2 regions of the Limosilactobacillus albertensis genome follow, and region 1 is predicted to be linked to the other one. Evidence: predicted binding sites of a transcription regulator. Region 1 holds the regulator's gene; the other holds the start of a gene.
The links. Region 1 encodes LexA, which represses DNA repair genes until DNA is damaged. Its sites were predicted from a motif close to CNAACANNTGTTNG; they were not measured.
Positions count from the first base shown of each region.

Region 2: a site for LexA is predicted at 5,611-5,624, ahead of uvrB (excinuclease ABC subunit UvrB). Genes of this name have one in related genera too.

Region 1 is NZ_JACIVD010000062.1:84,527-92,258, reverse strand. Features, by position in the region: gene tsf (translation elongation factor Ts) at 1-365, opposite strand, end outside; gene rpsB (30S ribosomal protein S2) at 465-1,256, opposite strand; gene H5S41_RS05940 (D-2-hydroxyacid dehydrogenase) at 1,419-2,411, opposite strand; gene H5S41_RS05935 (GIY-YIG nuclease family protein) at 2,413-2,703, opposite strand; gene H5S41_RS05930 (tRNA1(Val) (adenine(37)-N6)-methyltransferase) at 2,693-3,448, opposite strand; gene H5S41_RS05925 (lysophospholipid acyltransferase family protein) at 3,543-4,181, shown strand; gene H5S41_RS05920 (YneF family protein) at 4,225-4,452, opposite strand; gene H5S41_RS05915 (DUF896 domain-containing protein) at 4,526-4,777, opposite strand; gene lexA (transcriptional repressor LexA) at 4,905-5,531, shown strand; gene H5S41_RS05905 (hydroxymethylglutaryl-CoA synthase) at 5,596-6,756, opposite strand; gene H5S41_RS05900 (ribonuclease H family protein) at 6,793-7,464, opposite strand; tRNA gene H5S41_RS05895 (tRNA-Ser) at 7,626-7,713, shown strand.
Region 2 is NZ_JACIVD010000044.1:52,070-59,801, forward strand. Features, by position in the region: gene H5S41_RS01005 (LutB/LldF family L-lactate oxidation iron-sulfur protein) at 1-395, opposite strand, end outside; gene H5S41_RS01010 ((Fe-S)-binding protein) at 396-1,199, opposite strand; gene trxB (thioredoxin-disulfide reductase) at 1,469-2,401, shown strand; gene H5S41_RS01020 (phospho-sugar mutase) at 2,666-4,393, shown strand; gene H5S41_RS01025 (HD domain-containing protein) at 4,511-5,149, shown strand; gene H5S41_RS01030 (hypothetical protein) at 5,254-5,526, shown strand; gene uvrB (excinuclease ABC subunit UvrB) at 5,743-7,732, shown strand, end outside.

The sequences.
Region 1 (7,732 bases):
TTTAATGTACCATTTTCAGTCTTAATTTCTAATGCTTCTTCAACATTAGCAGGTTTGTTTTCACTAATTAACTTAGTAACTTTCTTTAATAAGTCCTTGAATGGTTCACTAGCAGCCACAAAGTCAGTTTCTGAGTTTAATTCAACAATTGCAGCAGTGTTGCCATTAACAGCAATATCAGCTAAACCTTCAGCTGCAACACGATCACTCTTCTTGGCAGCTTTTGCAATACCTTTTTCCCGAAGATAGTCCATTGCCTTGTCCATGTCACCATCACTAGCAACTAATGCCTTTTTAGCATCCATGATACCGGCACCGGACTTTTTACGTAATTGCATAACTTGAGCAGCTTTAATTTCAGCCATGACGAAATCTCTCCTTTTATTTAATATCTTAGTTGAAAAAAGGGCTGTTCAGTACTCAGGCCAGAATGGTCCGTACAAAACAGCCCAAGAATTAATATTTTAGTCTTCTTTGCCTTCAACGCTGTTCTTTAAGTTCTTTAATGAATCTTCAGTAACAGTTTCATTAGCAGCGTTGTCATCTGCAGCAACTTCTTGTTGAGCATCATCTTGACCTTGCTTACCTTCAACAAATGCATCAGCCATCTTTGAAGTGATTAAGCGAACGGCACGGATAGCATCATCGTTTGATGGGATAACGTAATCAATGTCGTCTGGGTCAGTGTTAGTATCAACCATGGCAACGATTGGAATGTGTAACTTTTGAGCTTCCTTAACAGCGATTTGTTCCTTGTGAGGATCCACGATGAACATAACATCTGGGATCCGTGGCATATCTTCAATACCACCAAGGAAACGTTCAAGCTTTTCACGTTGCTTAGTTAAAACGGCAACTTCCTTCTTAGGAAGAACATCAAATGTGCCGTCTTCGCTCATCTTCTTAAGTTCTTTCAAACGAGCAATCCGTGATTGGATAGTCTTCCAGTTAGTTAAGGTACCACCTAACCAACGATGGTTAACGTAGTATTGACCTGCACGAGTTGCTTCTTCTTCAATAGCATCTTGAGCTTGCTTCTTTGTACCAACAAATAAGGCAATACCGCCGTTAGCAGCAACATCCTTCATGTAGTTGTAAGCAGTATCGATTAACTTAACAGTCTTTTGTAAGTCAATGATGTAAATACCGTTACGTTCAGTAAAGATGTATTCTTCCATCTTAGGGTTCCAACGACGAGTTTGGTGACCAAAGTGGACACCGGCTTCAAGCAATTGCTTCATAGATACAACAGACATAATATACCTCCAAATTGTTTTTCCTCCCCAGTCTTCTCCTGGCAATGGGACTTAAATAAAGCACCCTCACCACCATCGTTCTGGGTGTGAAATTGGCGTGTAACACCGAAATATAGTATACAAAAAAGCTTACTACCTGACAAGCTTTTTCACTAACTTATTTTAAAATTTAACCAACTTATCAGATGTTCCAGTTGTAATTAAATCCAGATTAGCAGATAGGCTCATTTTAACCATGTTTTTAATGGCCTGGTCAGTATAAAATGCAATATGCGGTGTGATTAAAACATTTGGCCGTTTAACTAAATTCTTAAATTCATTATAATCAACACTCTGTTCGTCAATTTGCTGATTAAAGATCTTAGTTTCTCCAGTCATCACATCTAAAGCCGCTCCCCCAACTTTACCACTGTCTAATGCCGCAATTAACGCCTCTTCATCTACCAACGGCCCTCTTGCTGTATTAATAAGCAAAACTCCATCGCGCATCATTGAGAAGGTCTCTTTATTAAGCATCTTATCAGTTGCAGGAACATGAGGTAAGTATAGCGAGATAATAGTTGCACGTTTATATAATTCTTCTAAGCTAACATATTCGACAATTCCGTCTAGTTCTTTATTTTTGTGACGGCTATATGCGATTACCTTCGCGCCAAAACCAGCAAAAATTTTGGCAGCAGTCGATCCGATATTACCAGTTCCAACAATCCCTACTACTTGTTTATTCATTTCTTTAGCAATATGCGGCGCCCAATTATAGTCTCCCTTAGCTAGTTTTAGGTAAAATTCCTTTGTTCGGCGTAAAAGGTTAAGCGCTTGGGTAACTGAAAATTCCGCAATTGCAGCCGGTGAATAAACGGGAACGTTTGTAATTTGAAAACCCAGTTCAGTTGCCAACTGGTGGTTAATATTGTCTACTCCAACATTTCGTAAGGACATTTTGGTAATTCCATTTAAAGCTAATTGCCGTAACGCTTCGTCTGGATAAGGTTTTTGCTGAAAAACAACAACCCCATCGCTTCCTTTAGCAAGTTGAACACTCTTTTCATTCAAAAGTTCTGTTGTTGTTTCAACAGTAACTTTTGGATGCTCATCCTGCCACTCCTTAATATAAGGTACTTCATCGCGGTATACACCATATACATAAATTTTCATATCAATTCCTCCGTAAATTTAATAAATCAACGCCATGTTCTTTTAGGTAATTTTCTTTTTGGCGTCGCGTTTGATGCTTGAAATGGTATTCAGCACTTAAAGCATCATGTTTTGATGTGAATTCCTCTGAATAAATAAGTTTTAGCGGATGCCGTTTCTTAACACGCGTATACTTTGCTCCCTGATAAACTTGGTGTGCATGAACACGGCGTTCAACATTATTAGTAAATCCGCAGTAAAGGGTATTATCAGCACAGTAAAGGACGTAAATATAGTAATTCTCACTTGCCATATAATAGCTCCTGAACTGCAGTAGTATAACTACCATCACTTCCATGAACGATCAACGGCGGGACAATTTTCATTCCTCCCGGCTTCCCATCTTTAATCAGCTCAAGTAATAAAATATTAGCATCTCGATCCGGTTTAGGATAAATAAATTGTACTCTTTTAGGCGCCAATCGATTTTTCTGACAAACTTGAAGAATTTCGCCTAAACGATCCGGACGGTGAACAAGATAGCCATGTCCGTTCATCTTTAATAACCCGCTCATCTTTTGAATAACCGTTGTTAAATTAGTAGCTATTTCATGACGCGCAATTGCCAACGCTTTATTAGGATTTTTTTGACTTTGAGCTGTAACCGGAAAATAGGGAGGGTTGCAGAGAACAATATCAACTGAATCTTTTGGAACGTATTCATTAATATTAGCAATGTCATCATTAACAACTGTGTAACGATCTTGTAAGTTATTTAATGCGATTGACCGGCTTGCCATATCAGCAATTTGGGGTTGCAATTCCACTTCCGTAAAGGTTCCCCCTAATTTATCATGAAGGAAAAGACCAATTGCACCATTGCCAGCACATAGATCAACAATTTTTATTTTTTGCCGATGATTCACGCGAACAAAATCAGCTAATAATACTGCATCCAGTGAAAAAGCAAAATAATGAGGGTTTTGTATTATTCGTACATCTTGACTATATAATTGATCAATTCTTTCATCTTTTTTTAAGATTCTTTTATTTTCCATTCTTTTCTCCATTATTTTTATACTTGCAAGATTAACTTTTTTTCGTCATACTGATGAACGAAAACTTTATTTTGTTATAGATTGGAAGATTAACATGCTCTATACTTTCCTTGTAAAAATCGTTAATCCATTTTTAACACTGATTAACGGTCGGCCCCAAATATATAATCGGGAAAAAATTCCAGATGGCAATTATATTATTATTGCTCCTCACCGTACATGGATGGATCCTGTACTTCTAGCTCTTGCTGTTTGGCCTAAAAAATTCAGTTTTATGGCTAAAAAAGAGCTCTTTAAAAATCCGCTTGCTAGTCGGTTCTTAAAAGCGCTTAATGCTTATCCGGTTGATCGAAAGAATCCTGGCCCTTCTGCAATCAAAAAACCAGTTACTATTTTAAGGAAAACAGATCTATCGACAATTATTTTCCCGAGCGGATCACGTTATTCATCGAAACTAAAAGGAGGCGCGACTGTTATTGCAAAAATGGCTAATGTTCCTTTAGTTCCCGCCGTTTACCAAGGGCCATTAAAGTTTAGCCAATTGTTTACTCGCAAGCCACGTCACATTGCATTTGGCGACCCAATTTACATTGACCGTAAGCAGCGACTTACTCCTGAGGTACAGGCTGATTTGGAAAAACAAATGCAAGACGCCTTTGACAAGCTCGATAAACAGATTAATCCCGAATACAAATATATTGTTCCGCCTAAACCTAAAGACGATGAATTTTAATTTGCTAAATAAAAGGATGTGATAAAAATCACATCCTTTTATATTATTTACGATTTGATTTTTTTGCTTGTGCTTTCATCGCTTGCATCATTTGATGTAATTTACGACTTGATGGTTTTTGCCCCATTTGAAGCATCATTGTCCGCAGCATCTCTTCCGAAATCGGTGGATTATTGCGGAGGTAGTTTTCCATGTATTTACGTGCACCAAAGAAGCCGATAACTAAACCGACTAATAGTGCAAGAATCATTAGCATGATCGTCATACCCACAATTACTTCCTCCTTTGCTCGTTACCTATCCATCTTACACGAAAGAGTAATTTTTGAAAAGGCTAAATTGTCTTTAATCATCACGAAGCCCTTTTTTACGTTGAATTTCACGAACTTTTTCTGGCGTTACTTCTTTACCCTCTTTATCAAAGATCCGCATCATTTCAATGTTGCTACGCATTGCTTCTCGGAAATTCTTCAAATATTCCTTTCGCAAACGTTCTCGTTCTTTTGTTTCTTCTTCGGTTAGACCTTCTTCTTTATTTTTATGAGCAAGCTCATTGATTCGCTTTAAAAGCTCCTCTTGTTCTTTAGATTCAGCCATCATATCATCTCCTTAGCAAGACTGATTTTACTTATTTTATAAAAATAATGCAAATCACGAACGTACGTTTGAAATATGCGTTCATCTATGATAAGCTTAACACAATTAATGATAATGAGGTGTCAATATGGCAAAGGCAGCGAAAAATAAACAAATGGCCGTACTAAATTATATCCATAAACAAGTTGAAGATCACGGATATCCACCGACTGTCCGCGAGATTTGTAGTGCTGTCGGATTATCTTCTACATCCACTGTTCACGGACATATTTCCCGCTTAATTGAACAAGGTTTCTTGCAAAAAGACCCTTCTAAACCACGAGCCTTAGAAATCACTCCAAAGGGTCTTGATATTTTGGGAGTAAAGCCTACCCAAAAGGAAATTCCAATGCTAGGTGTAGTTACAGCTGGTCAACCGATTTTGGCAGTTGAAAATGCTACTGAATTTTTTCCGATACCTCCTACCATTCAAGATAACAATGACCTTTTCATGCTTACTATTCGCGGTACTAGTATGATCAAAGCCGGAATCTTTAACGGTGATCAAGTTATTGTCCGTAAACAGGCTACAGCCAAAAATGGCGAGATTGTTATTGCAATGAACGATGACAATGAAGCAACCTGCAAACGATTTTACAAGGAAAAAGATCGGTTTCGTCTACAGCCAGAAAACGACACTATGGAACCTATCTTCTTAGATAATGTTAAGATCTTAGGCAAAGTCGTCGGCTTATTCCGTGACCATATCTTTTAGAGATACTTATAAAAAAGCAACTGGAGATAACATAAAGTTCCAGTTGCTTTTTACGTTTAAAATATTATTTGATTTGATAAATACGCTGATGATTTTTCTGCCCTTTCAAGATAAAAGGTGAATGATCATTGGCGTCATCAAATTCAATATCTTTATCATTCATTCCTAATTGGCTGTTAAACATTTTTTCATACTGGGCTACCGACACTTGCTGACGATTTGCTAATTCTTGTGCAACATCATTCATATATTTCTGATACCCCTCTTCTAAAATTCCAGTGTAAAATTCCCCTTCGGCACCAGAACCATAACTGAACAGTCCGATCCGGCTACCTGCTGTTAGATCTTTACTATTTTGAAGAAGCGACATCAGCGATAAATATAAGGATCCTGTATACAGGTTACCAACTTTCCGCGAAAAAAGTTGGCTAGCTGTTAATTCGTCTCGTAAATGATTTGCTGTTTCATCATTTCGGTCACCCAGCAACCCTTCAAGACCCTTTTTACCCATTTTAGTAAACGGCATATGAAACGTAAGTGCTGCAAAATCTTCAAGTCCGCGTCCAGTTAATTGCTGGTAACGGTTAAATGTCTGCAAGAAGAAATCGATATAAACATTTGTTGAGTATTTTCCATCAACTAATGCTTCTGTTGCATACAGGGGCCGCCAGAAATCCATAATATCCTGACTATAAGCGACGGTTGTATCCTCTAGCGATAAAAGGTGAGGATTAGAAGAAATTAACATTGCTACTGCCCCAGCGCCTTGTGTAACTTCCCCAGGAGTATTTAACCCATAGCGCGCAATATCAGCTGCGATCACAAGAACGGTTTCTTGAGGATTGAGTGCTACTAATCCCTTGGCAAATTGTATGCCGGCCGTTGCCGAATAACATGCTTCTTTCATTTCTACTGTTCGCGTGAAATCATTAAGCCCCAGTAATTGCTTAATATAAATAGCACTTGCTTTAGAATTATCAATTCCGGATTCTGTAGCAACAATTACCGTTGAGATATTTTTAGCCAAGTCAGGGGTTAGTAATTTCTGCGCAGCTGCCGCACCTAAAGTAATAATATCCTGCGTTGGTGGCACAACGGCTTGCTGATCTTGGCCAATCCCAATCGTAAATTTATTAGGATCTACACCCCTCTCCTTTGCTAATTCAACAAGGTCTACATATTCATTTGTCGTTGCAAATGCCATTCTATCAATACCAATTCTCATTTCTCTCATCCTTTTACTAAGATTATTTATTTAATATTATAACTTATCCATTGTTTGATTTAATAATTCATCAACCTGATTATTTCCAGCATTAGTCGAATGTCCCTTAGTCCAATCAAAATGTAGATCAGTAAATTGAGGCAGAAGGTGAGCTATCTCTTTCCACAGCATTTGGTTTGCCACTGGCTTACCACTAGTGGTTACCCATCCACAACGCTGCCAGTTAGTTAACCACCCTTGAACAATCGGGTCAAGAACATAGTGTGAATCTAAAATTGCAATAATTTTTTTGTTTTGTAAATTAAGTGTTATTAACTTCTTTAACGCATGAACCAACGCTGTTATTTCCATCTTATTATTTGTTGCGCCCAGCTCACCATCAGTACCTGTATAATTTTTATCGTTAGTCTGAATTAAGTATGCCCAAGCTGCCTTATCATCACTTTTAACGTGTTGACCTAATTTATTTCCATGGTTGCGTGAACCACCATCAGTATAAATGTAGATAGCATCAGAAGCATTTATACTTTTTTGAATTGGCATCACAGTTTTCTCTTGTGCATTTAACCATTGCTGAGCATCTGTAAGCGTTGCGAATCCTTTAAATTTAGCATTAGGATACCCGTTAACCTGTCTTTGACATTCTGCCCAGCTTTGATAAATTCCCGGTTGCCGTCCTTTTTTGACTGCATAATATTTCTTTACCATAAAAATCCCCTATTAAACTTTTAAAACGTTATATCATACATTAAGATATCATATCAGTTCAAAATTGTTTCTGCAAAACTAACCTTCCTATTTTCACTACTATCTAAGAATTCCTTTACGCTTTATTATTTTTTTGTTACAATAATAAAGTTAATAGATATGGAGACATACTCAAGTGGCTGAAGAGGACGGTTTCGAAAACCGTTAGGCGTGTAAAAGCGTGCAGGGGTTCAAATCCCCTTGTCTCCTTTTTGAAAAGAATTGCTGA
Region 2 (7,732 bases), on a different contig from region 1:
AAGCCAGGAATAGTCAACAGTTCTTTATCTAGACCGATTTCAGTCGTTACCATTGACTTAGACTTAACAACGTTTTTAGCTTTTTTCTTGATTGCTAATTGTTTAATAAATGCACTGGCCTCGTCACCATCTTTAGCAAAGAAAATATGTCCGCCGTTTTTTTGGACATTTTCACTAAACTCTTCAAGGTAATCTGGGAGGTGCTTAATAACATGCTGCCGAATTTGTGCAGAAAGATCACGCCAGCCTTCCCAATTTCCTAATTGACGTCGAGCCTCAGTTCGCTTAGTAAATTGTGCATCCTGAGCTTTAGCAACGGATGCCCGCATAAATTTATCGGCTTCAGCTTCTTTTACCCGGTCGAGAAATGGCTTATCACTTGTTGCTATTCCCATCTAAAACACCCCGTTTCCGTTTGCTGGAACCATTACGTGGTCGGTATCTTTAACATAAGTAATCCGACTAGTATCAACATTATGGTTTAGTACTTCTGCAATATGCATAATTTTGATGTGCTGGCCTTCTTTACGACGGTTAATGCGGCCACCAATATTCATTAAACAGGTCTGCTCACAACCGATTAAAATATGTGCTTTTGTTTTAAGGACATTATTGGCCTTATCATCAACCATTGCTTCTGACAGTAATGGTTCCTTTGCTGAGAAGGTTCCCCCAAAGCCACAGCATAATTGGATGTTATGAAGCGGGATAAGGTTTAATCCCTTGACATGTTCGAGGAGTACGAGAGGGGCAGTTCGTTCACCGAGCAGCCGGGTCATGTGACAGGAACGGTGGAATGTAGCCGTATCATCTAGTTCAGCTCCACAATCAAGGATACCAAGAACCCGGTAGATGAATTGGGTGAGTTCAAATGATTTATCATAAAGAACCTGCGCCTTTTTAGCATATTCAGGGTCGTCTTTAAGGATATCCTTGTACTCATGGAGCATGGCAACACAAGAGCCGGTTGGACCAACGATATAATCAGCGTCAATACTTAGAAGTGCGTCAAGTTGATTCTTAAAGGTCGCAATTGTTTCTTTGTCATAGCCACTGTTATATGTTGGCTGCCCGCAACAAATTTGCTTTTCAGGGAAAACAGTTTCACAGCCAAACCGATGTAATAATTCAACCATTGCCTTACCAACATCTGGATAAAGCAGGTCGACTATACAGGAAGAAAAAATACAGACTTTCATATAAGTGTGCATTAATTGAATGCACTTCGCCTCCTTTAAATTTAGCAAAATAAAATAGTGACCTTAATTACTTATCAATATAAGTATAACTCAAATACTGGTATTATAGTGTTGAAATCGTTTTAATTATTATTTTCACATATATAATATAATAATATTCTTTATAGTCTGATAATAATATCACTTTTAAAAAGTAAGCTAAATGATAGACAAACGGATTTAAAGTAGGTATCATATTGTGTAAGAAATTATTTGAGGAGGTCAATGTAATGGCTGATACTAAACAATATGACGTTATTGTGATTGGGGCAGGTCCCGGTGGAATGACTGCTGCTATGTATGCTTCACGGGCAAACCTATCAGTTCTAATGCTTGATCGTGGTATTTATGGTGGAAATTTAAATAATACGGCAGAAATTGCCAACTATACTGGATTTAAGAGTATTAAGGGCCCAGAGCTTGCTCAGCAAATGTATGATGGGGCGACACAGTTTGGTGCTGAATATGCGTATGGCACCGTAACAAAAATAGAATTAGTTGATAATATGAAGAAAATCACAACCGATATGGACGAGACCTATCTCGCTAAGACAGTCGTGATTGCAACAGGTTCTGATCAGCGGCACCTAAATGTTCCGGGAGAAGAAGAGTTCGGCGGACGAGGTGTATCCTACTGTGCAGTATGTGATGGTGCCTTTTTCAAGAACAAGCACTTAATTGTAGTTGGTGGTGGTGACGCGGCTGTTGAAGAGGGCGTCTACCTTACCCAACTGGCTTCTAAGGTAACAGTTCTTGTTCGCCGCGATGAACTTCGCGCTGAGCCAATCATTCAAGCAGAGGCAATGAATAACGATAAGCTAGAATTTGTTTTTAATACTAGTGTAACTGAAATTGTTGGGGATGACGTTAAAGTAACCGGTGTTAAAACTCATAATAATAAGACTGGTGAAGACGGTGAAATGGCTGCTGATGGTGTATTTATCTATGTCGGAAACTTTCCAATGACATCTGCTTTTAAGAATTTAGGTATTCTTGATGATCAAGGATGGGTAAAAACAGATGAGCGGATGCGCACTTCTGAACCTGGTATATTTGCAATCGGTGATGTGCGTGATACGCCGTTGCGGCAAGTAGCGACAGCAGTAGGTGATGGTGCAATTGCTGGGCAGCAGGTTTACCAATATATTAAGTCAATGGATTAAACGGTGAAAATACTGAGTTATCAGCATTTGAGCTGCCAGTCAGCTACTGGGTTGTTGCATTACTATCTTTAAAATAGTTAAGAGGTTGAGTTAATTCTTAGCCTCGCTTTTTTTGAATAAGAGGTATTTTGCTGAATATTCCAATTATAAAGTCGGGGGTAAGATTTTTTGGTAAAACTTTAGTAAAAATTTAAGTAAAAAGCGACAGATAACATTTTATGCGGTATACTAAACAACAGAGTATGACGTAAAGGAGACATTATTGTGAGCTGGAAAGATACTTATAAGGTTTGGCAAGAACGGACAGATCTTGAACCAGGCTTAAAGCAAGAATTAGCTGCAATGAACGATGATAAAGAAATTGAGGATGCCTTTTATGGTCCATTGTCATTTGGAACTGCTGGAATGCGGGGATTAATGGGCCCAGGAATTAACCGGATGAATGTTTACACGGTTCGTCAAGCAACTGAAGGATTGGCAACCTTAATGGATTCATTAGGGGACGATATCAAAAAACGCGGGGTTGCTATTGGTTACGATTCCCGTCACAACTCCCGCAAATTTGCTCATGATGCTGCACGTGTTTTAGGTGCTCATGGGATTAAAGTTTATATCTATGATAATTTACGGCCAACACCTGAATTATCATTTGCGGTTCGTCACATGGGAACTTATGCCGGAATTATGATCACTGCTAGTCATAACCCTAAAGAATATAATGGTTACAAGATCTACGGTGAAGATGGCGGACAGATGCCGCCTAAGGAATCAGACATGATGACCGGCTATATTCGGAAGATTGATGATATTTTTGATATTGCTTTAGCTGACGAACAAGAAATGCTTGATAATGGCTTAGAAACAATCATGGGTGAAGATGTTGATGCAGCCTACCTTGCAAATGCAAAGAGCGTAACTGTTAACCCAGAATTGGCTAAAGAATACGGTAAAGATATGAAATTCGTCTTTACGCCACTATGCGGAACCGGTAAAATGCTTGGCGAACGGGCATTGCGGCAAGCTGGCTTTACTAACTATGAGATGGAACCAACTGAGGGTCAGCCAAATGGTGACTTTCCTGGCTTGGAACACCCTAATCCAGAATTTCCAGAGGCGTTTGTTCGTTCAATTGCCCTTGGAAAGAAAGTCGGAGCAGACGTATTAATTGCCACAGACCCAGATGCAGACCGTCTTGGTTGTGCTGTTCGACAACCTGATGGCGAATATCAATTGCTTACTGGAAATCAGATTGCTTCAATTATGCTTGCTTATATTTTAGAAGCTCACAAACAAGCTGGGACTTTGCCAGATAATGCTGCTGCTGTAAAGTCAATTGTTTCTACTAACTTTGCTGCTAAGATTGCGGAAAGTTATGGCGTTGATATGATTAATGTTTTAACTGGTTTTAAGTGGATTGCTGATCAGATTCATCAATATGAAACTGGCAAAGTTGATCATACTTTCATGTTTGGTTTTGAAGAAAGTTATGGCTACCTTATTAAGCCATTCGTCCGTGACAAGGATGCTATCCAATCTTTGACCTTGCTTGCTGAAGTTGCAGCTTATTACCGTAGCCGTAATATGACACTTTATGATGGCTTGCAAGAATTATTTAAGAAGTATGGATACTTCCGTGAAAAGACTATTTCTAATACTTATGCTGGTGTTGATGGTCCGGATAAGATCAAGGGCTTAATGAAGAAATTCCGTGAAGAGGCGCCAACTCATTTTGCGGGGCACCAAGTAGCAGTTACCGAAGACTTTTCTAAGGGCACTAAGATAACTGCTGATGGCAAAGTAAGTGAACTAGGTATTCCTGAATCAAATGTATTACGTTACGTGCTTGATGATGATACTTGGATTGCTATTCGCCCATCAGGAACGGAACCAAAGCTTAAGTTCTACATTGGTACAAGTGCTGATACTTTAGAAAAAGCAAATGCTAAGTTAGCCGATTTTGAAAAAGCCTTACAAGAATTTGCTGAAGAATAATTAAGTAGTTGAAGAAGACTGGGGAAAATATTTTCTCGGTCTTTTTTTAATATTTCTTGAATTTTTGGCAAAAAAATGTATGATTGTAAAAATTAACTATTTTGGGAGGAATTCGTCATGGGAATGCATGAATATTTAAAAAGTTTAAGTGATCTTGAAATGATCAATCGGGCTCCTGGATATTTTAAGTTTGAGGAGCATAACGTGGCTGCCCATTCATTTAAGGTAACTCAAGCAGCACAAATGCTTGGTGATATTGAAGAGCAGGCAGGAAATGAAATTGATTGGCGTTCCCTATATGAAAAGGCCCTTAATCATGATTACACAGAACGTTTTATTGGTGATATTAAAACACCGGTAAAATATGCGACACCAGAATTACGGTCAATGCTTGCACGTGTTGATAAGTCTTTAACAGAAAACTTTATTCAATCTGAAATACCGGCAGAATTTCGTGAGGCTTATGAACGACGATTTGCAGAGGGAAAAGATGACACGTTAGAAGGAAAAATTTTAGCGGTTGCCGATAAAATTGATTTAATGTACGAGTCATTTGGTGAAATTCAAAAGGGAAATCCAGAGCCGGTTTACATGGATATTTACAAATCGAGTTTGACCGCAATCATGGACTTTCGGGATATGGCAAGCGTGCAATATTTTCTTAAAAAGATTTTGCCCGAGTTATTGAAAGATAATGCTGATGGTAACGCTAAGAACCAGTTAGCAATTGTAACTACCCAAATTATTCAGCAATAAGTGATTAAAACTGCCTGTTTTTGCTTACTAGTTGATTTTTGCAAACGCTTTCTTATAATAGAAGTAGAAGGTAAAAGTTATCAAAGTAAAAGGAGGCGGCAAAAATGACACCTAGTATGTTTACGGGTACGTTTGCAATCTTGGTATTATGGTTAGTAGTCGATATTTTTTGGGAGTTAAGTCGGCCAAGGGATATTGTAATGCGGCGAATCTGTGCTTGGTTGAATCTAATTGCAATTATTGGCGGATTTACCGTATTTTATGGTGTAACTCATTTTGGAAATGACGGCATTGTCCCGTGGTTTATTTGCTTAAATTGGATTAACGTCATTGCCGCAGGTTTACAATTCTACTTTGGATATGCACGTCGCGGATAAATATTAAATTGATACATTAAGTGGGAAATAATCGCTTTACGGAGGAGGTTATTTTCCACTTCCTTTTTTGTAGTAATTTATAGACGAATACATGTTTGGGTGATAAACTAATATCAGTAAATAATAGATAAATAATTATAAGTGGGACGCGGTGACTTTAAGGCTCGCGATTCCACTTTCTTTTGCTTAAGTCTAGTGTAAAGGAGGAACTTTTTTGTGATTTACCGGCAACCAGATAAAAAATTTGAATTAGTATCAGACTATCAGCCAACTGGTGATCAGCCCCAAGCGATTAGCCAACTGACAAAAGGAATAGAGGATGGCGAAAAAGCTCAAATCTTGTTAGGAGCGACTGGAACAGGAAAAACGTTTACGATTTCAAATGTTATTGCTAATGTTAATAAGCCCACGTTGATTCTTTCACATAACAAGACGCTAGCGGGACAGCTTTATGGAGAAATGAAGAAGTTCTTCCCCCATAACGCGGTTGAATATTTTGTTTCGTACTACGACTACTATCAGCCAGAAGCATATGTTCCTTCGAGTGATACATATATTGAAAAGGATGCTTCGATTAATGATGAGATTGATAAGCTGCGACACTCTGCCACTACATCTTTACTGGAACGTAATGATGTGATTGTTGTTGCTTCGGTTTCAAGCATCTTTGGTTTGGGTGATCCGCGAGAATATCAAAACAGTGTTCTTTCATTGCGGGTTGGTCAGGAGATTGAACGTGACCGACTTTTAACAGACCTTGTTAATATTCAGTTTGACCGTAATGATATTGACTTCCAGCGGGGAAGGTTCCGTGTTCGCGGCGATGTTGTGGAGATTTTCCCAGCGTCACGTGATGAGCGGGCACTGAGGATCGAATTTTTTGGTGATGAAATTGACCGGATTCGTGAAGTAGATGCCCTTACCGGAGAAGTGATTGGCGATCGTGACCATGTTTCGATCTTCCCGGCAACACACTTTATGACCAATGAAGAGGTAATGGATAGAGCATTGCCGCAAATTGAAGCCGACATGAAAAAACAGGTTAAAAAGTTTACGGATAAAGGGAAACTACTGGAAGCTGAGCGGATTCAACAACGGACAACTTATGACATTGAAATGATGCGCGAGATGGGCTACACCAATGGGATTGAGAATTATTCCCGGTATATGGACGGCCGTAAGCCGGGAGAACCGCCTTATACCTTGCTGGATTTCTTCCCCAAAGATTTTTTGCTAGTGGTTGACGAGTCTCACCAAACAATGCCCCAAGTGCGCGGAATGTATAATGGGGACCGTGCGCGAAAACAAATGTTAATTGATTATGGGTTCCGTCTACCGAGTGCCCTTGATAATCGGCCTTTAAAATTACCGGAATTTGAAAAGCATGTTAATCAAGTTGTATATATGTCGGCAACTCCCGGTCCATATGAAATGGAACAGACTGATCATGTTGCTCAACAGATTATTCGACCGACAGGCTTGCTTGATCCAACTGTAGAAGTACGCCCGGTTATGGGACAAATTGATGACTTGGTTGGTGAAATTAATAAACGGATTGAAAAGAATGAACGGGTCTTTGTCACAACATTAACCAAGAAGATGTCAGAAGATTTGACGGATTATTTGAAGGATATGGGCTTAAAAGTTAAATACCTTCATAGTGATATTAAGACCCTTGAGCGGACCCAAATAATTCGTGACCTCCGTCTTGGAAAATTTGACGTGCTTGTTGGAATTAATCTTTTGCGGGAAGGACTAGATGTACCTGAAGTATCGTTAGTTGCAATTCTTGACGCGGATAAGGAAGGGTTCTTACGAAATGAACGCTCACTTATTCAGACGATAGGGCGGGCGGCTCGTAACGAAAATGGGGCCGTAATTATGTATGCCGATACTATCACTGATTCGATGCAAAAAGCGATTGATGAAACTAAGCGGCGGCGGACGATTCAGATGAAATATAATGAAGAGCATCACATTACACCGCGTACAATTATTAAGCCAATTCAAGAAGCAATTACGGTTACTAAGAAAGTAACTGATGAAACGGAAACAGATAATAGCGCTGAATTTACCGATAAGGACTTTGCAATGCTGGATAAAGAAGCGCAAAGCAAGATGCTGGATGAATTAACCGAACAAATGCGGTCTGCGGCTAAACGGCTTGACTTTGAGCAAGCGGCAACACTGCGGGATACGATTATGG